Regions from separate parts of the Desulfurispirillum indicum S5 genome, predicted to be linked through region 3. Evidence: riboswitches for the same ligand, from Rfam matches in the RefSeq annotation. Region 3 holds a riboswitch; each other region holds the start of a gene.
The links. A riboswitch is a leader RNA that binds a small molecule or an ion and turns the genes downstream of it on or off. The one in region 3 is predicted to bind cobalamin.
Positions count from the first base shown of each region.

Region 1 (7,962 bases), 310 kb from region 3:
TCGACAGCAGAACTGGCCAAGACCCTGCTGGAACTGAAACAGGCGGGAATGACCCTCCTGATCGTTGATCATCGCCTGTACTGGCTGCGCGAAGTGGTGGACCGGGTGATTGTCATGGAAGGCGGGAGTATCGCCGAAGTGACCGACTACTGCCGCCTGGACGAGCGCGCGCTGCAGTCCCGCTACGGGCTGCGCAGCACCCGGGTTGATGATGTTCGCGCTTCCCTGGGCAGTGTGGCCGATACCGACCCGTTTATAGACGTGCAGGAGCTTCACTTTGCCTATCGCCGTAACCCGCCCCTGTTTCACGGCGAGTCCTTCCGCCTGCCCCGTGGCGAAATCATCGGCCTGCTCGGTCCCAATGGCGTGGGGAAAACCACTTTCGCCCGCCTGCTTACTGGCCTGCAGAAGATGGATCGGGGCAGTATTGCCCTTGGCGGGGAAAAGGTCAGCGCCCGCGAGCTGCTGCGCCGCACCAGCATTGTGCTGCAGAACACCGACCACCAGCTGCATATGAAGACCGTGCGTTCGGAACTGCACTCGGCCGCTGCCAGCTCCCACGCCGGTGTCCGTCCCGCAGAGGTGGAAAAGCTGCTGCGGGAGTATCGGCTGGAGCACCTGGCCGAGCGCCACCCCCAGTCTCTCTCCGGCGGAGAGCGCCAGCGCCTGGTCATCGCCTGCGGACAGATCCGCCAACCCTATATCTTTATCCTGGACGAGCCCACCAGCGGGCTCGACGGGGAAAATATGGCCATTATCGCCGACAACCTGGCCCGTTTTGCCGGGCTGGGGGGGTGTGTCCTGCTCATCAGCCACGACCTGGAGCTGCTGCAGCGGTCCTGCACCTGCAAGCTGGAGCTGGGCGCACCAGCAGAAAAAGACCTCGTGAACGTATCCTGAAAAATCCCATAAGGAGCCATGTCAATGACATCAGTGCCAGAAACCTTACAAGACGAAATACGAGCCATCGTTGAAAAGAACCCCAGCATCATGCTTTCCCAGCTGGCCCGCGAGCATGGCCTGGAAGAAGGCCAGATCATGCCCCTGCTGTCCCCGGACATGGCAGTTGCCGTACCCGCAGACCATTTTATGGATCTGTGGAAGGAAATATCGCAATGGAAACGCATTACCTTTATCGTCGTCAATGAAGGCATGGTGGTGGAGGTGAAGGGCACCCTGCCCCAGGGCAGCAGCGGGCATGGCATGTTTAATCTGCACGAGGCCGACAATCCCCTGGGCGGACATATCTTTATCGGCAAGCTGGGCTCCATCTGGCTGCTGTCCAAGCCCCACTTCGGGGTGGAAAGTCACAGCGTGCACTTCTTCACCCGTGAGAACAAGCCCATGTTTGCCGTCTATGTGGGGCGTGATCCCGAAACCCGTCAACTGCTCGAAGAGGTAAAAAACCACTTCCTCACGCTGAAAGCCAAATATGGAGACCATTCATGAAAGCTCTGGTTGCCTATTCCAGCCGCACTGGCAATACCCGCATGATTGCCGACGCCATTGCTCCGGTTTTGCCCGGTGACGTGGAAACCGTCTCCGTGGAGTGCGCCCCTCAGACCCTTGACCATGATTTTGTCGCCATCGGCTTCTGGGTGGATAAAGGGGTGCCCGATGAACAGGCTCAGGAATTCATGAAGCGTCTCCGGGGAACGGTGGTTGGCCTGTTCGGCACCCTGGGGGCCTGGCCCGACTCCGATCATGCCCGTGAGTGCATGGAGAGTGCCGTGCGCATGATGGAGGAGAATGATAATCGCGTCATCTGCCGCTTCATGTGCCAGGGCAAGGTGGATCCCAAGGTGGTGGAGGCCATGGCCCGCTACGCGCCGGAGCGCCACCCCATGACTCCGGAGCGCAAGGCGCGTCTGGAGGAAGCTGCCAAACACCCCGATGAAACCGATACCATGAATGCCGCCAAGGTCTTTTCTGCGGCCGTGAAAGAGCACTTTGCGCTGGCGGGACGCCCCTGATGGAATTTCTGCTGACCCTGGCGGGCTTCATTGGCCCCATTGGCGTTATCCTGGTGGTACTGGGCGGCATCGCCACCTACCTGTGCCTGCGCAACGGCATCTACCTGCACCTGGTGGGCCGGGATTTCTGCCGCCGCTTTGACAATCTGGGCAATCGCCAGCAGGGCTACATTGACGAGCTGTGCGGCACCACCACGAATCCCCTGACCCAGATTGTGGCCAGTGTGGTGAAAACCCACGCTGAGCACTCCCAGGATCTGCGGGCGGAAGTGGCTTACCTCTTCCACCGCAACTTTGAGCGGGTGAACAAGCACGTGACCTACCTGCGGTTGATTGCGGTGATATCACCGCTGCTGGGGCTCATGGGCACCATGGTGGGCATGGTGCGGGTGTTTCAGGAGATTGCCGCCAGTGCCGTTCCCCAGCAGGATATGCTGGCCGCCGGTATCTGGGAGGCCATTCTGACCACTATCCTGGGGCTGGGCATCGCTGTGCCCACCCTGGTGTTCTACTATGTGCTGAGCCTGAAACTTAAAGGCTTTCGCATTGAAGCCATTGAGCACAGCTACCGGGCAGTGGAGCTGCTGGACGTGCGCTGCCCGGTGGAGCGGGAGGCATCCTGATGCACTGTCCCTTTGATCATGACGACGATCTCATGGATGAGCGCATCGACCTGACCCCGCTGATCGATGCGGTTTTCCTGCTGCTTATCTTCTTTATCATGGCCACCACTTTTCTGCGCCCGGCCCTGGAAGTCAGCCTGCCCGACAGCGAGAGCGCGGCAACCCTGGAGCAGCGCGATTGGCTGGTAATCACCATTGCCAGGGATGGGAACATCTACCATGGCGATGACGTGATATCGCGCTCGGAAGTGGCGGCACTGCTTCAGCATCACCCCGACAAACCTCTGAACTTTTATGTGGATAAACATGCGCCTTTTGAATCTTTCGCCCATGTGGTGGATCAGGCTCAGGCCCAGGGAAGAGTGGACTTTGTGGTCACGACTCTTCCCCATGACCGACGCTGAGTCGTATGAACGCCTCAGCTCCCGTCTGGCCCTGCTGCTGACCGTCCTGCTTGGCATCAGCCTGCTGGCAGCCATGGCTGCCCCTGAGCCTGCGGCGCGTGAGCCGCTGCGCCCACCGGCGCAGCCACTCACCATGGCCTTCGCGTCACCACCTGCGTTGCCGGAGATTCCCAGTCCCCCACCGCCACCGGTCGTCAAGCCCGTGACCCTGCCCGAACCACCGGCAGAAAGAGTTCCGGTGAACCCCGTGCCGGTTCCCGCAGAGCCGATACCGGAAGTTGCGCCTGAACCCGAAACCGTCGTTCAGGAAGCTGAACAGGAGCAGGTTCCGGACGAAGTGATTCCGGAAACTGCCGAAGTGCCACCAGCGGATTTTGAAGCGGTGGCTGAGGCGAATGCCCCCGTCAGCCAGGCTGCGCATGAATCCCACCGGCAGGCAGACCTGCTGGATGAATTGCTGCGCGCCGTGGAGTCGGAGAAGTTCTACCCCCTGCCAGCGCGGCGCATGGGCCTGGAAGGGGAGTTGATGATTACGGTCACTCTCGACGAACAGGGTCGCCTGGTGGAGTTTCTCATCGAAGAGCAGGGCAGCCACCGCCTGCTCAGACGTGCCGCCGAACAAACCCTGGAGCGGGTCGCCCGCTCCTTTGTGGCCGACCTTTCCGGGTCATCACCGGAGTCCCTGCGCTTCCCCCTGCGCTATGTGCTTGAGTGAGAAGCGTGGACTGCCCTGTTTTCCGGTGGGTTCAGCATTTTCCTTCAGGCCGTCACGATTACGATTGGCTGGCGGCCATTGCAGGACTCAGGGCTGAGCGCATGGCGGTGGCGGCGCTGACCATGTTATGAATGCTGGCGCGAACCTCTGGCCAGGTGCGGGTTTTCAGTCCGCAGTCCGGGTTTACCCAGAGGCGTTCTGCGGGAAGGATCTGCAGCGCGCGGCAGAGGAGACTGGATATCTCTTCCACCGATGGAATGCGTGGACTGTGGATGTCCCAGATACCGGGGCCGATGTCATTGGGATAGCGGACATTCTGGAAGGCCTGAAGGAGCTCCATGTGGCTGCGGCTCGCTTCAATGCTTATGACATCGGCATCCATGAAAGCTAGCCATTCCACAATGTGATTGAAATCGCTGTAGCACATATGGGTGTGAATCTGCGTGTGCTTCCGGACCCCTGAGGTGGTCAGTCGAAAGGCATCAACAGCCCAGGAAAGAGAGTCGCGCCACTGTTCCCGTCGCAGGGGAAGTCCTTCGCGCAAAGCGGCTTCATCAACCTGGATGATTCCTATACCAGCCTCTTCCAGATCAAGCACTTCAGCGCGCATGGCAAGAGCCAGTTGCAGACACGTCTCGCGGCGTGGTTGATCGTCGCGTACAAAACTCCAGTTCAGCAGGGTTACCGGGCCGGTAAGCATACCTTTGACCGGTTTTCCTGTCAGGGATTGAGCATACTGGGTCCATTGTACGCTGATGGGATGCGGTCGCTCCACGTCGCCGTAGAGAACCGGTGGTTTGACGCAGCGGCTGCCATAGCTCTGTACCCAGCCGTGGCGGGTAAAACAGAAACCCTCCAGGTGCTCGGCAAAGTACTCCACCATGTCGGTACGTTCGAATTCTCCATGCACAAAAACATCAAGGCCGGACTCTTCCTGGAAGTCAATGACCTGACAGATGTATTCCTTGATCGTCTGTTGATACTCTTCCGCGGTTATGTGCCCCTGGCGGAAGCGATGACGGACTGCCCGGATTTCCGGTGTCTGCGGGAAAGATCCTATGGTCGTAGTCGGCAGCAGGGGTAGGTTGAAACGTTCACTCTGGGCGATGCGCCGCTGATCAGAGGTCTCCTGACGCACAGAGATTTCGGGGGTGAGGGCTTCCATCTGGTGTCGTACGGATTGACGCCTGACGCGTTTGCTGCCTGCCCGTGCCGCCAACGCCTGGCGATTCTCCTCGAAGGGTGCCGCGACTGGTTCGCCGGCAAGGGCGGAGCGCAGCAGATTCAGTTCGCCGCACTTCTGGCGGGCAAAGGCAAGCCAGTTGAAAATTTCCGGATCCAGCTCATGCTCCAGTTCAAGGTCAACGGGAACATGGAGTAAAGAGCAGGAGGTTCCCAGCATGACCTGCTCTTCGCCAATCCACTGTGACGCGTATTCGGCCACCTCGCGTGCCTGGTCAAGATCGGTGCGCCACACATTGCGGCCGTCCACCAGCCCCAGAGAGAGATACCTGGATGTTGGCCACTGGCTCAGGAGGGCGGGCAGCTGATCCGGCGCGCTTACCAGGTCGACATGCAGGCCAGTGACAGGCAGATCCAGAGCCAGTTCCAGGTTTTCTTCCAGGCCGCCAAAATAGGTGGCTACCAGTATCCGCGCCGGGTTTGCCGCGTTTTGCAGGCGCTTGTATACGGCCGTGAATTCAGCACGGGCCGCCCTGGGGAGATCACTGGCCAGGATGGGCTCATCCAGTTGAATCCACTGGCAGCAAGTGGCAAGTCGGGTGAGAATAGCCTCGTACACTGAGACGAGGGCATCCAGATGCTGCCAGCGGTCAAAACCTTCCACCGTCTCCTTGCCCAGGGCCAGAAATGTGAAGGGGCCGGGGAGTACGGGCTTGGCGGGAAAACCTGCCTGGATCGCCTCTTCAAGGTGATCAAAAAGATCACTGCTGGAGAGCCGGAACTGCTGCTTTGGAAAGAACTCCGGCACAATATAGTGATAATTGGTATTGAACCATTTCGTCATTTCCATGGCTGGAGCACTCGCATTGCCCCTCACTCCACGTGCCATAAAGAAGCGCGTGTCCAGGTCTGCCTGTTCACCTTCCCGGCGGAAGCGTTCAGGTACTGCACCCACCATGGCGATCATGTCGAGCATGTGGTCGTAAAAGGAGAAATCTCCTACGGGGACCAGGTCAATACCGGCGCGCCTCTGAAGTTGCCAGTGCAGACGGCGCAGAACGCGGCCATCGGCCTGAAGGCTCTCCAGGGTGGCTGTTCCCTTCCAGTAGGCTTCAAGAATGGTTTTCAGTTCACGGCGTGAACCCATACGGGGAAATCCAAGTGTGTGCGTCAGCATAGTCAGCTCCTTTTCTGGAATTGGTACCCAAAGTAAAGGCACTGACAGCGCTCAGCGTGCATATTCCCGATGACGGACATACACGCAGAAAACGCAAAACCCATCCCCTGCTGGCAGGAAATGGGTGTAAGGAAGAGTTATCGCGAATCTGCAGCGGTGTTCAGCCATGAGCAGAATTCGTGTACCCCTGCTCTACACCCTGGCGCGAGGTGCTGTCAGGCCTGAGAACAGGGCGTCTTCTGGCTTCCGGCTTTTTTCGCTCCATGGCCTTCCCAGATAACTATCCAGTGACCATGCAGCATGTGTCCGGTTACAGCGGCGCGTCCGCGACGGATTTTCACCGTCTTCCGTTTCCTGCTCTCGAATCTGTAATGGGAGGGAGGGTTTTCACCAGTAATACGGGATCTGCCCTCATCTGTCTCTATGGATACCGCACTCTGGCATGGCAGGTCAACCGGTAAAATGCAATTGGAATGGCGTGCCATTCCTGGAGTCACGCTTTGGTGGTTCTGCCTTCTACGGGCATGGACATTCTCGAGGGAGGAAGGTATGGTGAATTTTCTTAGGAAGCATGTTTGCCTGGAGGTGTCATGGGCTCTCTGAGTTTTTCAGGTCGCCGTGTACAAGTGTTGCGTTTTCTGTTGGTGTTCTCAGTGATCCTGGGAGTTTACGCCGAAGTGTCCGCTGGGAGCCACGCTGTGGATATTCACCTGCAGACTGCCACGGGTACGCTGCGCGGTACCCTGCAGTTGCCGGAAGCGGCGGGGAAAACGGCGGCGGTGGCGCTGATTATTGCTGGTTCCGGTCCCACGGATCGCGACGGAAACACCGTGGGGCTGCCGGGGCGAAACAACAGTCTGAAGATGCTGGCTGAGGAGTTGGCGCGTGCGGGCTATGCTTCCGTGCGTTATGACAAGCGGGGCATCGGGGCCAGCAACCAGGCGGCACTGGATGAGTCGCAGCTACGGCTGGACACCTATGTTCAGGATGCCGCCAGCTGGATGGAAATGCTTGTCGCCGATTCGCGTTTTGACTGTGTTGTGGTTATCGGTCACAGCGAGGGAGCCCTGATCGGCATATTGGCAGCTCAGCAGCAGCCACACTGCGCCCGTGTCACCCTTGCCAGCCCGTCAGGAAGTGCCGCAGATCTGCTGCGCCACCAGTTATCCGGGCTTTTGCCGACGGATCTTGAGCGTGCAGCGGCGGCGATTATCCGGTCCCTCGAAATGGGGGAGACGGTGCCGGTTGTGCCGCAGGAACTGGCCCTTCTGTTCCGTGAGAGTGTGCAGCCATACCTGATCTCCTGGTTTCCTTACCAGCCTGCCGAGGAGCTGCAGAAACTGAGTACTCCCGTTGCCATCTTCCATGGGCAGACCGACATGCAGGTGCCGGTCGCTGAGGCTCAGGCGCTTCAGGCGGCGAATCCCGACGCGCGGCTTCATGTGATTCCCGGCATGAATCATATTCTCAAGCTGGTTGAAGACGATCCGCAGGCGCAGCGGATTTCCTATGAAAATCCGGATGTGCCGCTGGCACCGGAACTGGTGCGGCAGCTGGTGAATTTTCTGAATGAAGCCCTCGTGCCAGCAGAGGAGCTGCCATAGGCTCTGCGAACCTGCAGAACCCAGATATCCCATCCGGGAGCCGGTATGGCTGCTGTTGCCAGAATATGCAGAGGAGATAGCCCGCACGTGTCTGCGTGTTCCGTGGTTGATTCCTCCGGCGGCCTGTGTCACTGTACGGTCTTCTGAAGGCAGAGGCAGGAGGTTTCGTGTGCGCGGCGGCAAAAGCGACTCGGGTTTTCACACCATGAAGAATATGGCGGAGCTGCCCGCCGATCTGCTTGACACTTACCTGGAGCGATGTCAACGGCGAACAGCTGACAAAA
Region 1 covers NC_014836.1:2,206,850-2,214,811, reverse strand. The annotation lists gene SELIN_RS10390 (ABC transporter ATP-binding protein) at 1-900, shown strand, start outside; gene hutX (heme utilization cystosolic carrier protein HutX) at 925-1,449, shown strand; gene SELIN_RS10380 (flavodoxin family protein) at 1,446-1,973, shown strand; gene SELIN_RS10375 (MotA/TolQ/ExbB proton channel family protein) at 1,973-2,596, shown strand; gene SELIN_RS10370 (ExbD/TolR family protein) at 2,596-3,000, shown strand; gene SELIN_RS10365 (energy transducer TonB) at 2,966-3,715, shown strand; gene metE (5-methyltetrahydropteroyltriglutamate--homocysteine S-methyltransferase) at 3,774-6,074, opposite strand; cobalamin riboswitch at 6,287-6,460, opposite strand; gene SELIN_RS10355 (alpha/beta hydrolase) at 6,773-7,678, shown strand; gene SELIN_RS10350 (Crp/Fnr family transcriptional regulator) at 7,848-7,962, shown strand, end outside.
Region 1: another riboswitch for cobalamin. It lies ahead of metE (5-methyltetrahydropteroyltriglutamate--homocysteine S-methyltransferase); the one in region 3 lies ahead of SELIN_RS11830 (ribonucleoside triphosphate reductase).

Region 2 (7,962 bases), 690 kb from region 3:
CGCCGGGCATACTGAATCTCGCGGTTGAGCAGAAACGAACACTTGGCGCGGTTGTGCAGGCCCGTCAGCGGGTCGACGGTCGCCAGTTTTTCCAGCTCCTGCTGCTGGTGCTCCAGGTCTGTCATATCGGTCAGCGTGATAATGGAAATATTCTCCCCCATGGGGAACTTTTTGACCCGCATGACAAAGAACCGTTCCTGATGGGTACGGCTGTCCAGCATCTTGATCTTGCACGAACCATGGGCTTCCTGGTGCCAGTTCTCGGTCCGCGGAAAAAAGCACCCGTCCTCATCCAGGAAAAACGGGCGGATGCAGCTGTAATTCTGCGCCATCACCTGCAGGCTGGAGCACTGGAAGTAGTCCAGGGCTGCGCGGTTGGCACCGATAATGCTGCTGCGATCCGCCACAACGATCAGGCTGTCCTGACTGTCGAGAATCTTCTGAATCAGCCGGATCTGCTGATGTTCCTTCTCGCGCAACAGCACATCGCGCATGGTGCGCCCGATACTCTCCAGCAACTTCTCGCGGCTGATGGGCTTCAGGACAAACTGGCTGACGCCGATATCAATCGCCTGAATCATCAGATCCGTCTCACTGTGGGCCGTGGTGAGAATAATATGGGCGTCGGGCTGAAGCCTGCGGATCTCGCGGCTCATCTGCAGGCCATCCATAACCGGCATCCGCACATCGCTGATCACCATGTGCGGCTTGTGTTCCCGGAATAATTTCAGACCTGCCCGCCCATCTTCCGCCACATAGACTTTCTTGAAGCGTCGCTGCAGAAACTTGGCAATATTCTCGCGTACGCCTGGCTCATCCTCCACATAGAGTACCGTCAGCCGGGCAAGCCATTTTTCACTGTTATCCATGGAAAATCCTCCGGTTGATGGGGTGAATCAACCTGCCTCGGTGTACACACCCGAAGCAGAGCACAGGTCCGTGCGACTGTCCTGCGATAGCTGGCGGGCTCATTTGCGCAGGGTGATCATGAACATGGCACCCTCCCGGGTATTCGCCACACTCAGTGTCCCGCCCATATTTTTTTCGATGATTTCCTTGGCCATATAGAGGCCGATTCCGGTGCCATGTCCAGGGCCCTTGGTGCTGAAGTACGGCTCAAAAACCCGGTCGATGGGGTCCGTGGAAATACCGCCCGCATTGTCTTCGATACTCAGCATACACTCGGCATCCCGTCCCTCAATCCTCACGCGGATGGCGGGATGCGCAACGTGCCTTTCAACCAGCACATCCCTGGCATTATTGATGATATTGATCAGCACCTGAGCGTACTCATTGGGATATCCGGAAACCCGGCCATGCTGACAGGGGAGGTGCTCTATGCTGACCGTTATGCCATGAGTTTTCAGGCTGGCATCGATCAAAGCCAGGGAGCGCTTCAGCACCCCTTCCGGGCAGAAGGGCACCTTCTCGCGATCGGGCTTGAAGAAGTTGCGGAAGTCGTCGATGGTGCGTGACATGTAATCGATGGCCTCCATGGACTTACTCACCATGCTGTCAAAATACGCATCGGTGAGTTCGCCGAATTCGCGGGCGTCCTGAATCTCCTCCAGGGTGGTGGACAGCGAGGTGAGGGGCTGGCGCCACTGGTGGGCAATATTGCCGATCATCTCGCCCATGGCAGCCTGACGTGACTGGATCAGCAGCAGCTTGTCCTTTTCCCGCAGCCGTTCCTCGGCGCGGAAGCGCTCGCTGATGTCATAACAGGTGCCGATAAACCCAGCGAAAACATCATCGAGGTCGTAGATGGGCCGTCCAACGTCGAGAATTTCCCGGTATTCGCCGCTGTGGTGGCGCAGCCGGTATTCCAGTTCAAAGTTTTCCCGGGCATGGAAGGCCTTCCAGAAAGCCTCGGTGTAGCGGTCGTAGTCATCGGGGTGAATGAGCTGATTGATGTTGCCCTCAAAGGGAGTACTGACGTCGGTGGGAATAAACGCCAGCCAGGTGCTGTTGAAGTAGTCGTAGTGGCCCGCAGGCCCAGTACGCCAGACCATGGTGGGAAAGTTGTCCAGCAGCGAGAGGAAAAAGCTGTGGGAGCGTCTGATGCCGTCCTCGTTGCGCTTGCGGGCGGTGATATCACGACACACCGCCAGCACCGTATCAAAGCACAGTGCCGTCTCAGAATCGAAGACGATGTCACACTCCAGATCGATTTCCGGCGTAATCTGGCACTCAAAGTACTGCAACTCCACCATGCCCATATAGCTGAACTCAATGACTTTGGGAATGCCACTGGTAAAAACATCCTCGATGGAAAGACGCAGCAGCTTCTCGATATCATCGGCGAAGCTGATCTGCTGCAGGGTCTTTCCGCTGAAATCCTCTCGGGCAAAACCCGTTGTCATTTCAAAGGCGATATTGGCAAAGAGAATGCGCCCGTCGCGGTCAAAGCGGAGAACCAGATCCTGGGTGTTTTCCACCAGCGCGCGGAACTGCTTTTCCTGCAGAGCCAGCAGGTGGCGGGACTGCTCCTGAGTGGTGACATCGCGAACCACCGCCAGATAACCGCAGCTGCCACTGGCACTGCCGCGCATCTGGCTTACCAGCGCCAGGTAGTGGCGTTTCTGACCATGGAGGTCAAGGCTGTAGGAAAACTGACTGGGAAGGCCGGTGGCATTGACCTCATCCAGGGCCTGCTCCAGCTTGCAGGATACTGCCGCTGGGAGAACCGACTGAAAGTGTTTCCCCAGGAACTTTTTCGGCGAGCTGAGCAACGACTCGGGATCGGGAGCATGAAAGCTGCGGATGCGTCCATCCTGGTCAAAGACAAAGAGAATATCCTGCATGGATGCCACCAGCGAGGAGAGTTCCGTCTCCCGCTCCTGCAGGTTGCTCTCCGCCCGCTTCCGCAGCTTGCGAAAGTGCATCAGCAAGTTAATGATGACAAACTGGCCGACGACCAGAACGCCAAGGACGATGATAAACAGCGTCGCCTGGTGCTGCTGACGATCCAGGGTCCGTGTGTGTTCCGTGATATCGTTGATCACGCCGGTGAGCACGTTGGTAAAGGGATCATAACTGGCAAAGATGCGCACGAAAGCGCTTTTGCCATCAGCCCGGGTAATTTGCAGCGTCTGTTCACTGCGCATACCAAATTCCAGCAGGTTCTGGTGAAAGTGGTCCAGGGTGATGCGATCCTCGGGCACCACCATGGCGTGAAGTTCGTCATAGGAGATCTGCTGGTCCCCAATGCCCAGTATGGCCGCCGCCCCCTCGGTGAGGAAAATCCGCATGGAGTTTCGATCCAGTGTCCAGTGCCCGAATCCCGCAATCTGCTCGGCAAAGCGATCCTGGGTGTAGACTCGATCCAGCAGGTAGATCAGGTCACTGCCAGCGGAGAGATCCCTGACCGTCGAAAGCCGAACCTTTCGGCCCTGTCGCTCAAACAGCCAGGTAAAAACCTCCACCTGCCGGATTTCCCCCGAAGCCAGGCGGTGTTGAAAGTGCGCATACTGCGTAGGTGCCTCACGATGCAGCTGCAGTGCCCGCTGCGCCGAGGCATCGGGCAGAATATTGATCTGTCCCATGTGCATCCGGCGCAGGGTATCAATATCATAACCGTAGAAATCCACAGCCGCCTGATTGGCATCCAGAATAGTGCGCGTCTGTTCATCAATCAGCAGCATGACCGAACCATGCTTGAGGAAAGCACCATAGGTGAAGAGCTCTTCGCCTGAGGCCACAGACAACGACATGCAGAGCACGATACAGATCAAAGGTATACGCATGATCCTCTCACCACTTTCATTTTCAGTGAGCCCGAACCTGTGTTGTACCTGTTCCGAGAAAGTCTCTGCAATATCTTTTTATCAACTTATTCCATGGCAAATTACCCATTCTTTACCCATGCTTCCAGTAGGAATGCAGAATATATTCAGCGTACCGTTTTCCAGGCCATTCAGGCATGCAGCCATTTTTTCATTTTCCCCGTGCCATTCCCCGCCTGGTGTGCGAGAATTTCCGGAACTCCTCACGATGGCAACAGCTTGCTGAAATACTTAAAAAATACGCAGGCAATTGAAAAATGCTCAGGTGCAAGGCGCTCGCGGAGCGTGGAATGAAGCGTACTTCCCGTACGTTGCAATGACGCGCGACGGCGGGCAACACCGCAGATGAGGGTTTTTCAGCAGCCTGCTGAACCTTTTCCCGCCATTCCGGGAGCACACCAAGTGGCCGGGGAAGTTCATGGATACGCTTACGAATGGCATCACACCTCCAACACTCAAGAGTACCGGAAAGCACCATGCGGAAACTGAGCCAAGCCATCTGCCTCAAGCCAGCCGAGGCCCTTATCGGTGAACATCCTCAGACCATCTACACCATCCTTGGCTCCTGCGTCTGCGTGATCATGCACAGCCCACGCCTGAAGATCACCGGCATCACCCATGCCCTGATGCCCTCCATCGGCCAGGCCAGCACCACCACTCCCCTGAAGTACGCCGATGGCTGTGTGCGCTTTCTCCATGACGCCTTCCGCTCCCGTGGCGTCAAACCCCACGAACTCACCGTCAGCGTCTTTGGCGGCAGCCGTATGGCAAACCAGCCAAGGCGTCACGCCTGGATAAGCGTCGGAGAGCTCAATGTGGAAGTTACCCTCACCCTGCTGCGCGAACTTGGCTACCCCATCAGCCACCAGGAAACCGGAGGCATCAATGGCCGTAAAGTCTTCATCAACTGCGCCAGCGGAGAGGTTCTGCTCAAACGCCTGCCCACGCTTCCCGAGTGCCTGTGACAGGAGAGTTGCCGATGCAGACACTTTTCTTCCGCCCCCGCTGAATGGCTTTGACAGTAACGCCCGCTTTCGGTAAAAGAAACAGCAACAGATTCCGGTGTCTGGCACTGCCCGTGTCAGATGAAAAGGGAAGCGGGGTGCAACTCCCCCACGGACCCGCCACTGTGAGCGACGACGACGGATCACTTTGCCACTGGCCTCTCAGGTTGGGAAGGCGATCGGGAGGATGAATCGCAAGTCAGGAGACCTGCCGGAATCACACAGGCCTGCACGGCAGACCTGTGTACTCAACCCTTCCCGGGTATGGAAGGTGGGTGCCGGTTCGGACATTTTCGGGTTTTGCTCGCAACGTGTACCTCCTGTGTTCCCCTGCTTGCCCGGGATACAACGCAGGAGGCTTTTTCATGCCAGCTTTTTTTGCTTGTATCCCGCTGTCAGTCTTACCATGGCAGCGGATGTTTCCCCCGAATTCCCCTGGTGCCGCCCGAACCGTCACGGACACCACGGGAGGCAACCCGTGATGAAGCCCATCATCGACACCATCACCGCCCCCAGCGCCGAAATCCGCGCTGCCGCCCAGGCCCGCATTGACAGCCTGGCCAAACCCCTGGGCAGCCTGGGCAGGCTGGAATCCATCGCCGCCCAGGTGGCCGCCATCAGTGGCACCATCACCCCCGCCCCCCGCAGGAAGTGCACCATCGTCATGTCCGCTGACCACGGCATCGTGGAAGAGGGCATCGCCTGCGCTCCCCAGGAAGTCACCGCCATTCAGACCATCAACATGCTCAAAAACCTGACGGGCATCTGCGTGCTCAGCAACGCCAATGGAGCCGATGTGCGCGTGGTGGATATCGGCATCAAACCCAACATATCCCACCCCGGCCTGATTGCGCGCAAAGTGCGCCCCGGCACCGCCAACTTCGCCAAAGAAGCGGCCATGGAGCGCCACGAGGCCGAACAGGCCGTCCTCACCGGCATCCAGGTGGTTCAGGAGCTGGCACACGAAGGCTATAACCTGATCGGCACCGGCGAAATGGGCATCGGCAACACCAGCTGCAGCAGCGCCATCTTCATGGCCCTGACCGGAGCCAGCGCCGACGAGGCCGTGGGCAAAGGGGGCGGCATCACCGACGAAGCGCTGGCCCGCAAAAAACAGGTCATCAGCGCCGCCCTGGCCCTGCACCAGCCGGACCCCGCCGACCCCCTGGATGTACTGTCCAAAGTGGGCGGACTGGACGTGGCGGGCATGGTGGGCTGCTTTCTGGGCGCTGCCCACAGTAAAGTCCCCGTGGTGATCGACGGCTTTATCTCCGCCGCCGCCGCCCTGGTGGCCTGCCGCCTCAATCCGCTGGTGCGGGAGTACCTGATCCCCTCCCACCGCTCGGCGGAGCCCGGCTACGTCCGCATTATGGCGGAACTGCAGCTGGAACCCCTGCTGCACCTGGATATGCGCCTGGGCGAAGGCACCGGCTGCCCCCTGGCCTTCGGCATTGTGGATGCGGCCCTCAGTATGCTGAGCACCATGGCCACCTTCGATGAAGCCATGATCAACCGCGACTACCTGGTGGATATACGACCATGAAACACCCCGAATCCGTTCCCCAAAGCGCCATTGTACTGGCGGCCTTCGGCACCACCTACCCCGCCACCCTGGAACCCATCCTGGCCATGCTGCGGGACATCGAGCAGCGCTATCCCGGCATCCCCGTCCGCCTGGCCTTCACCTCCAACTTCATCCGCCGCAAGTGGCATGAGCGCGCCGCCGACGCGGCATATCGCCGTGACCACCCGAACATTCCCCAGCAGATCTTTGCCGTCAAAAACGTGCTGGGCGCCATGGCCGATCTGCAGCATGAAGGCTGCCGCAACATCGTGGTGCAGCCCGTGCTGATCGTCGATGGCGAGGAATACCGCGACCTGGTGGCCTGCGTGGAAGCCCTGGGCGCCATCAGGGCCCATAAACCCCACCTGCAGCCCTTCGCCAAAGTCGCCATCGGCAAGCCCCTGCTGGGCTCCTTTCACCACCGTGAGCAGCTTGACGCCCTGGTAGCGGCCCTCAAACCCGATATCGACGCCGCCCGCGCCGCCGGAGCCGCCCTGGTCTACATGGGCCACGGCAACGAACACATGGCCCAGGGCGCCTACTACGAGCTGGAAATTCTGCTGCGCCGCCAGTATGGCATCCCCGTCTGCATTGGCCTGGTGGAAGGCCTGCCCGACTTTGAAACCGTACAGGAAAAGCTGGTCGCCGCCGGAGCGCGCTCCGTGCTCCTGAAACCCCTGATGTACGTGGCCGGAGACCACGCCCGCAACGACATGGCCGGCGACGAAGAGGACTCGTGGCTCACCATGCTTCAGGGCGACGGCTATACCGTGACCACGGTGCTGGAGGGCCTGGGACAGAACCCCGCCGTGCGCCGCATCTTCCTGGATTGCCTGGAGCAGGCCGCGCAGGAAGCCGGAATCGCACTGGAGGGCACCCATGGGTGAACTCATCATCGTGGGCGCCGGTCTGGGCGGCCAGTCCATAACCCTTGCCGGCATCGAAGCCATTCGCAACGCCGAAGTGGTCCTCTACGACCGGCTTATCCATCCCGACATCCAGCAGTACATCGCCTGCGAAGGCCGGGATGTGGGCAAGCGGCCCTACCACGCCCACTGCATGACCCAGGCCCAGATCAACGCCATGATCGTGGATGAACTGCAGCAGGGCAAGCGCGTCGTGCGCCTCAAGGGCGGCGACACCTCCGTCTTCGCCCGCACCATCGAAGAGGTGGAAGCCGCCCGCGCCGTGGGTGCCCGCGTCACCATCATTCCCGGCGTCACCTCGGCCTCATCCCTGGCCGCCAGAGTGCAGAGCGCCCTGACCGACCGGCGCAGCGTGCCGGGAGTGGTCTTCATCACCGGTCACACCAAGGCCGACACTCTGGAAACCAGCTACCGCTGGGACGCCCTGTGCGCCCTGGGCTTTACCATTGTCGTCTACATGGGCGTCAAAAACATACCCACCATCCGCCAGCAGCTGCTGTCACACGGCATGGCCCCCTCCACGCCCATCCTGATCGGCCAGAGCCTGGAAACCGCACAGGAACGCATCTTCACCACCACCCTGGACGACGTGCTCACCTGCATCGACAGCCAGCGCGTCAGCCACCCGGCCACCATCATCATCGGTGATGTGGCCATGTTTTCGGCACTCTAGATGCTCCCCC
Region 2 covers NC_014836.1:1,829,703-1,837,664, forward strand. The annotation lists gene SELIN_RS08640 (response regulator) at 1-869, opposite strand, end outside; gene SELIN_RS14045 (PAS domain-containing sensor histidine kinase) at 969-3,746, opposite strand; gene SELIN_RS14050 (chemotaxis protein CheD) at 4,262-4,750, shown strand; cobalamin riboswitch at 4,829-5,019, shown strand; gene cobT (nicotinate-nucleotide--dimethylbenzimidazole phosphoribosyltransferase) at 5,271-6,332, shown strand; gene SELIN_RS08665 (sirohydrochlorin cobaltochelatase) at 6,329-7,240, shown strand; gene cobA (uroporphyrinogen-III C-methyltransferase) at 7,233-7,952, shown strand; gene SELIN_RS08675 (cob(I)yrinic acid a,c-diamide adenosyltransferase) at 7,953-7,962, shown strand, end outside.
Region 2: another riboswitch for cobalamin. It lies ahead of cobT (nicotinate-nucleotide--dimethylbenzimidazole phosphoribosyltransferase); the one in region 3 lies ahead of SELIN_RS11830 (ribonucleoside triphosphate reductase).

Region 3 (7,962 bases):
CGTAGGTGCTGTCGTAGCGCAGGTAGCTCAACTCCAGGCTCTGATCGGCGGGCAGGTGGAACTGGCCCTTGAGCAGCAGGGATTCACTGGCGTAGTTGCTGTTGACGATGCGCTCCTCGGCGCGAAAGCGGGAAGCTCCTTCACGCTTGGGGCGCACTTCGGTGTAAAAGGCCAGTTTGCGCTGATCGGACAGATCCATGTACGGTGCCGGGCCGTGCTTGCCGGCATAGTAGTTCCCCTGGCTGCGCTCGGCGTAGGCGGCCAGGAGGCTGCCCCAGTCAAAGCGCCGGGCCAGGGCGATGCTGCCGGCGTGGCTTTTGGGGGAAAACAGGTCGGGGCGATCCATGCCTTCGACGGGGGCAAAGCTGTCGGGCAGGGCGTAGGAGCGCCCGGTGAAATGCTGCTGTTCGCAGATATCCGGGCGGGCGCAGTCGATACGATAGACGCCGTCATCGTTGATTGCGCCCAGGTGGTAGCCGGCCGGTGTCCCCGCTGCAGGTACCGATCCCGAATTATTGCCCATGAGCGATCCGCGCAGGCGAATGCCCCACTCCTTGCCGGGCTTGATGATGTCGCCGGCTTCAATGGTGCGCATGCTGACGGTTCCGCCGGTGGCTCCGGTACCTTCCGCGCTCGTGACCGGGCCCTTGTCGATGCGGATGCCGCCGACCAGGTCGGGGTCCACGTAGCTGCGGCTGGAGACGCCGGCATAGCCGCGATAGACGGTGGTTTCCTGGCGCGCGCCGTCGATGAGCACCGGAACGCGACCCTGCCCCTGCATGCCGCGAATATTCACGTCCAGTCCGCCACTGTTGCGGTTTTCACCAATGAGTACACCGGGAGTTCCCTGAAAGATGTCGCCCACGGAGGTGCCGCGAAAGCGTTCGATATCCCTCTGGGTGATGATATTGACCGAGGCGGGAGCGCGAAAGGTGGCGTCGTCTTCGCGGGTACCGCGCACGGTTACGGGAGCCAGGACGACCTGTTCCCGTTCTGTGGGGCGCAACCCCACCGGAAGCGGGACTCCCTGCAGCTCCTGAAGCTCTGTGACTGGCGTCACGGAAAGCTCCATGTCAGCTGTCCTGTGAGGGGTCAGTGTGATGAGGTTGTTGCCGTTGAGGTGCCACTGGAGTCCGGTTCCTTCCAGCAGTTGCTCCAGAGCCTGGTCACTGCGCCACTGCCCCTGCACTCCCGGCGACTGATGATCCTGGACGATGCGATCGTCCACCAGGACATCAATGCCGGTGGCAAGGGAGAACTGCAGGAGGGCGCCGCCCAGTGGCTGGGCGGCTATGGAGAAGCTGTGGAAGGAGGCGAGGTTGGCAGCGGGAGCGGGTATGGCGTTCAGGAAAAGCGCCAGAGCGACAAGCGCGCAGGCGCGTACCATGAGGCTAAGAACTTATCCATAAATTACGCCGATTTTCCTGTATGTGATTATGGCTGCCGCAAGACACGTCAACCCGTAGTGAGTGACCTCAAGCTTCTCAAAGCGCACATGAATCTTCCTGAAACGGTTGAACCAGGAAATAGATGCTTCCACTATCCAGCGCCTCGCCTTCTTTGATGGGTCACGCTTCTTGTCCTCGATCTCTTCTTTTCGCTGCTTTACATGGGGTATGTATCCGCGCTGAAGAATGCTGCTGAGCGCCTGCTTTCCCTTGTAGCCACAATCTGCGCAAAGATGCTGCTCCTGCTCTGCAGGCTTCTCGAAGACTACGCCATCAAGAACAGCTTCAAGCTGGCTCACATCATGCCGGTTCGCTCCGGTTACGACGATGGACAACGGGACGCCACGACCGTCCACCAGGACATGACGCTTGCTCCCGTTTTTTTCCCCGATCCGTCGGGTTCTTCCCTACGGTTTCAAGAGCCATTGGTGCTTTGTACATTCCGCCATCTATGCTTTGCCACTCCCAGGCAATTCCCTCCATCTCGTCATACTCAGCCAGCCCTTGACGCCAAATAGCTTCGAATACACCGGCCTTACTCCACTCAATGAAGTACTTGTGCACGGCACTGGCGCAACCAAACTGCTCCTTGGGTATGGCTTTCCACTGGCAACCGGTGCGCAGCACATAGACAATGCCGGAAAACGCCATTCTGGGGTCAAGTCGCTTCCGTCCGCCACCAGGCTTGCGTTTGTAGGTCTTGTCAGGATCTCTTTGCTGGATTGGCAGCAAAGGCTCAACTCTTTGCCAGAAAGCATCTGAGACTTCCCATGATTGCACTTTAGACATAAATCACCGCCATGAATGATCTCTCACTGAATCATTCTATAGCAAACTATCATAATGGTCAATAATTATTTATGGACAAGCTCTAAGTCGGGGCATGCGGTGTTTTCTCCTCTTTTCTGGTTATCGATCCCTCTACCAGGTAAGACGGAAAACCATGCAAAATGTACGGGCCGGTGAAAACATTTTTTGCATAATCTTTAAAAATTCAACGAAGCTAATGCTTATGGCGAGGGTGAGCCCCTGTTGTTTCGTGCGGTTGCGGCATCAGTCAGTTGGCGGATATGCGGATGAAAAAATGGGTGTAGCGGCTCATGCGCACGGGAAAGCTGTTGACGATGCTGTGCAGGGCTGCTTCGGGGTCGCTGGCGCTGAATATTCCGGTTACCGGGATGGCGGCCACGTCCGGGTCGACGCTGAAGCGGGCGCTGTGGTAGCGCTCCAGGTCGCGCAGGACTTCACCCAGCGGGGTGTTCTGGTAGAGCAGGCGCTTCTGGCGCCACAGGCCGATGCTGTTGACATCCACGTCGGGCAGGCGCTGGAGACGGCTGGTGTCGTAGTGCAGTACCTGGCCGGGGTTCAGGGTTACCTGGTGCCCCAGGGTGTCAACTTCCACCTGGCCGCTGGCCACGGCGACCCTGGCGCCAGCGGGCTCAAGGCGCAGGTTGAAGCTGGTGCCCAGCACGCGGACTTCGCCTGCGGCGGCTTTTACCCGGAAAGGAGTTGTGTCGGGGGCAACGTCAAAGAACCCTTCGCCATGGCGCAGGGTTACCTGGCGCTGGTGGTTTTCCATCTGGACGCTGATGGCCGAAGCGGCCCCCAGGGAGATGCGGGAGCCGTCTGCCAGGGTAATCTGGCGCAGCTCACCGGCACGGGTGCAGTAGTCTGCGCCCAGGCAGTGCAGACCGGGAGAGTGGTGCAGGCTGATACTTGTGATGCCTGCGACCACCAGAAGGACGGCGGCGGCGGTGGCCAGGGTGGACCAGGCGCGTTGCCGGAGTGCCCGGTGGCGAAAGGTGGTGCTGGCCCGGCGCGGGGCCAGGTCCTCCATGCCGTGCCAGATGCGCTGTATTTTCCGCCAGGATTGGGCGTGGATGGGGTTCTGGTCCATCCACGCGGACCAGGCGCGGCGGTCGGTTTCGCTGGCCTGGTCGTCCTGCAGGCGTACAAGCCAGGCGATGGCCTGCTCGTCTGGACTCTGTTTCTGGGGTGATGAAAGGTCCGGGGTGAAGGAGGTCTCCGGGTGCTGGCTCATGATTTCTCCTGTTGCGTGGCGTACTCATCCAGGCGTCTGGTGCAGTGGGTGAGGGCGCGGGCCATATGTTCCATGATAGTGCTGCGCGTGATGCCAAGCTGTTGTCCGATTTCGCTGTAACTCAACCCTTCCAGGCGCTTGAGCCGGAAGACCTCCCTGGCCCTGGGGGGCAGTTCCGCGATGGCATCCATGAGGATTGCCAGCTCTTCACGGGACAAAGCGGTGTCTTCGGCTGAGGGAGCCCGGCCCATGGCACTTTCCAGTTCTTCGGGGCTGATATCCTCCACGGGCATGTGGCTCGCGGATCGATAGTAGTCGATCAGTACATTGTGGGCAACTTTCAGCAGGTACGCTTTGGGATTGAGCAGGGAGATGGAGCTGCGCAGCAGGCGCAGGAAGGTTTCCTGGGTCAGGTCTGCCGCTGTTCCGGAAGAGGATACGCGGCTGGAGAAATAGCGCAGGATATCCTTGTGGTGGTTGCGGTAGATGTCGTGGGGATTCTGATCTGACATGGATGCCCTCTTCCAGTCGCTCTTCCGGGTGCGTCGCGTTCACGCTGCTTCACCTTCTGGTGAGTGTGGAGGCACGGGCGATCATGTTAGTTTACGCAAACTTTCTAGCGCTTTTTTCGATCCTCTGTCAAGGGTATTCGGGCATTTCAGCAGGAAAGTGCTGTGGGTGAGGCTGTCGCAGGGGTGAAGGGGTGCCGTGGCCAGCAAAAGAAACAGGGAGCGCCGGCTGACGCTCCCTGGATATACATGTTCTGAGGGGTTTTACTCTGCGGGCTGTCCGGCGCTGCGGCTCTTGCTGCGCTCAATGGACTGCAGGGCCAGGTAGTTTTCGCCAAAACGCTTGAGGTTGTCGATTTCGTTGTCATACTGGTCGTAGTGACGCTCTTCATCCATGACCAGATCCTCGAAGAGTTTCTTGGAGACCGAGTCGGCGTTGGTGCCGCACTCGTTGGCCCAGCGGTTATAGTCCATGGCGCTCTGCTCTTCCATTTTGGCAGCCATTTCCAGCATTTTATTCACGTCCTGTTCTGGAATAACGTTGGAGCCGGCTTTCATTTCCACGTCGCCACCCAGGAAGAGGATGCGCTCGGCCAGACGCTCCACGTGGATCATCTCTTCGATGGCGGTGCGCTTGAAGAGCCCGGCCAGCAGGTCGTAGCCCTGGTCGTCACAGTGAAAGTGGAAATACATATACTGGTGGAGCGCGGCGATTTCTTCAGATACGGCCTTGTTCAGCAGAGCTATACTTTTTTCATGCATGGAATGCCTCCTGATATTCGAGATGGATAAAAAAATACGAGTCCGATGGGCAGATACTACTCCAGAAACCCGTGGCAATCAAGGGAAGCCGGGGGTGGGAAATCTTCCGTTGACATGGTCGCAGAGGCAGGGCACTATATCGATCCGGGATTCAGGGAAGTGCGGTGAAAATCCGTCGCTGCCCCCGCAACTGTAAGCCGGACAAGGCTCCATGCGCCACTGTGACAACACGGGAAGGCGGAGCTGAGGATGATGGCGAGCCAGGATACCTGCCCCGAGAACACACAGCGGAGGGATGTTCCTATGGAAGTTCTGTCTTCACGTTCCCGTCTTTTGTAGCCAGCGCTCTGCGGCCCACGTACCCATTTCTTTCATCACATGCGTACCCCTGCCACTGCCTGCCCGGATATTTGCCGGGATGATGTGCCGTCTTCGCGGACGGACAGTGGCGGAAGCCACGGAGCCTGAACTATGATCACTACTGTCATGAAGCGCGATGGTCGTTTTGTCCCCTTCGACCAGGAGCGCATCGCCACTGCCATCTTCAAGGCCGCCCGTTCGGTGGGCGGCAGCGACCGTAACATTGCCTCGGCCCTCTCCCTGCAGGTGCTGCGCGCCCTGGTGGACCAGTACGGCCAGTACGGTTCCTGCACCGTAGAGCAGGTGCAGGACTGCGTGGAAAAGGTTCTCATCGAGGGTGGCCACGCCAAAACCGCCAAAGCCTATATCATCTACCGCCACCAGCGCGCCGACATGCGGGCCATGACCGAAAGCTTCGAAGGTCTGGAGAGCATCGTGGAATCCTACCTGGGCGGCAGCGACTGGCGGGTCAACGAAAACAGCAACACCACCTATGCGCTGCAGGGGCTCAACAACTACATCTCTTCCACCATCACCGCCCGCTACTGGCTCAATAAGATCTATCCGCGCCAGGTGCAGGAAGCCCACTCCCGTGGCGACTTTCACATTCACGATCTGGGGCTGCTGGCGGTGTACTGCTGCGGCTGGGATCTGAAGGATCTGCTGGTGCGCGGCTTTCGCGGCGTGGCCGACAAGGTGGAGAGCAAGCCGGCCAAACACCTGCGCTCGGCCCTGGGTCAGGTGGTCAACTTCTTCTACACCCTGCAGGGGGAAGCCGCGGGGGCCCAGGCCTTTGCCAATTTCGATACCTGCCTGGCACCCTTTATCGCCTATGACCAGCTGACCTACCCCGAAGTGAAGCAGGCCATGCAGGAGTTCGTCTTCAACCTGAATATCCCCACCCGCGTGGGATTTCAGACGCCCTTCACCAACCTGACCATGGACCTGTACGTCCCCTCCACCCACCGCGACGAGCCGGTCATCATAGGCGGAAAGCCCCAGGAACGCACCTACGGGGAATTTCAGGAAGAGATGTTCATGCTCAACCAGGCCTTCATGGAAGTGATGATGGAAGGCGACGCCAAAGGGCGCGTCTTCACCTTCCCCATTCCCACCTACAACGTCAGCCGCGACTTCGACTGGCAGCACCCCATGGTGGGCAGGCTGATGGAGACTACCGCCAAGTACGGCATCCCCTACTTTGCCAACTTCGTCAACAGCGACATGAGCCCCGACGACGCGCGCAGCATGTGCTGTCGCCTGCGTCTGGACAATCGGGAACTGCACAAGCGCGGTGGCGGACTCTTTGGCGCCAATCCCCTGACCGGCTCCATTGGCGTGGTAACCATCAACCTGCCCCGCATCGCCCACAGCGTGGACAGCGAAACGGCCTTCTTTGAGCGGCTGGCCGAGCTGATGGAGCTGGCCCGCGACAGCCTCAAAATCAAACGCAAGGCCCTGGAGCGCCTGACGGAAAACGGCCTCTACCCCTATTCCCGCTTTTACCTGCAGGATATTCATCAGCGCTTTGGCGAGTACTGGCGAAACCACTTCAACACCATCGGCATCATCGGCATGAACGAAGCGCTGCTGAACTTTATCGGCGTGGATATCACCCATCCCGAAGGGCTGGAATTTTCCCGTCGCGTCATGGAATTCATGCGGGAGCGCCTGGGACAGTTCCAGCTGGAGGAAGACGTGCTCTACAACCTGGAGGCCACCCCCGCCGAAGGCACCTCGTTCCGCCTGGCCCGCAAGGACCGCCAGACCCTTCCCGGCATCATCACCTCCGGTACTGAAGAGCGCCCCTACTACACCAACTCCACCCAGATACCGGTGGAGAAAACCCGCGACCTCTTTGCCGCCCTGGACCATCAGGATCAGCTGCAGCCCCTCTACACCGGGGGGACCGTCTTCCACATCTTCCTGGGCGAAGCCGTGGAGGACGGCACCACCGTGGGCAAACTGCTGGACACCATCACCCGGCGCTACCACCTGCCCTACATCACCATCACACCGACATTTTCCATCTGCCCTGTTCACGGCTACCTCAAGGGCGAGCACACCCACTGCCCCCACTGCGCCCAGGAACAGCGGCAGGAAATTCAGACCCGGATTACCGAACTCAAAGGCCAGGACGGCCTGCACGAAATCAATCTGACAGGAGCACACTCATGAGCCAGCGCGAAGCACAGATTCAGCAACTGGAAGAACAGCTTGCCAGCGTCAAAGGAACCCCCTGCGACATCTACAGCCGTGTCGTGGGCTACCACAGCCCCACCAACCACTGGAACGAAGGCAAAAAAGAGGAATTCGGCAAGCGGGAGACCTTTGCGGTCAACCCATGAGCCACACGCCCACCCTGGTGGCCGATTTCACCCCCGTCAGTCTGCTGGACTTTCCCGGTGAAATCGCCACCACCGTCTTCACCCACGGCTGCAACCTGCGCTGCCGCTACTGCCACAATCCCGCACTCGTCCTGGGACAGCCCGGAAGGAGCCGCCAGGACCAGCTGCTGGAATACATTGACCGGCACCAGATCGGGGCCGTCGCCATCACCGGCGGCGAGCCCCTTTTTCAGCGGGAACTTGAAACCCTGCTGCAACAGCTGCGCAGCCGGAAAATCCGGATCAAACTCGACACCAACGGCACCCTGCCCCATCGCCTGAAACAGGTGCTGGAACAGGAACTGGTGGACTTTGTGGCCGTAGACGTCAAAGCCTTTAATGATGCCGACATGGCCCACATCACCCGCACCTGCACCAGCATACAGCCCCTGCTGACCAGCCTGGCCCATCTGTGCAGCGCCAGCATCCCCTTTGAACTGCGCCACACCCTCTGG
Region 3 covers NC_014836.1:2,521,518-2,529,479, reverse strand. The annotation lists gene SELIN_RS11860 (TonB-dependent receptor) at 1-1,387, opposite strand, end outside; one part of gene SELIN_RS14885 (IS5 family transposase) at 1,400-1,831, opposite strand; one part of gene SELIN_RS14885 (IS5 family transposase) at 1,833-2,237, opposite strand; gene SELIN_RS11845 (FecR family protein) at 2,506-3,489, opposite strand; gene SELIN_RS11840 (RNA polymerase sigma factor) at 3,486-4,001, opposite strand; gene SELIN_RS11835 (bacterioferritin) at 4,263-4,760, opposite strand; cobalamin riboswitch at 4,859-5,051, shown strand; gene SELIN_RS11830 (ribonucleoside triphosphate reductase) at 5,232-7,298, shown strand; gene nrdD (anaerobic ribonucleoside-triphosphate reductase) at 7,295-7,468, shown strand; gene SELIN_RS14225 (anaerobic ribonucleoside-triphosphate reductase activating protein) at 7,465-7,962, shown strand, end outside.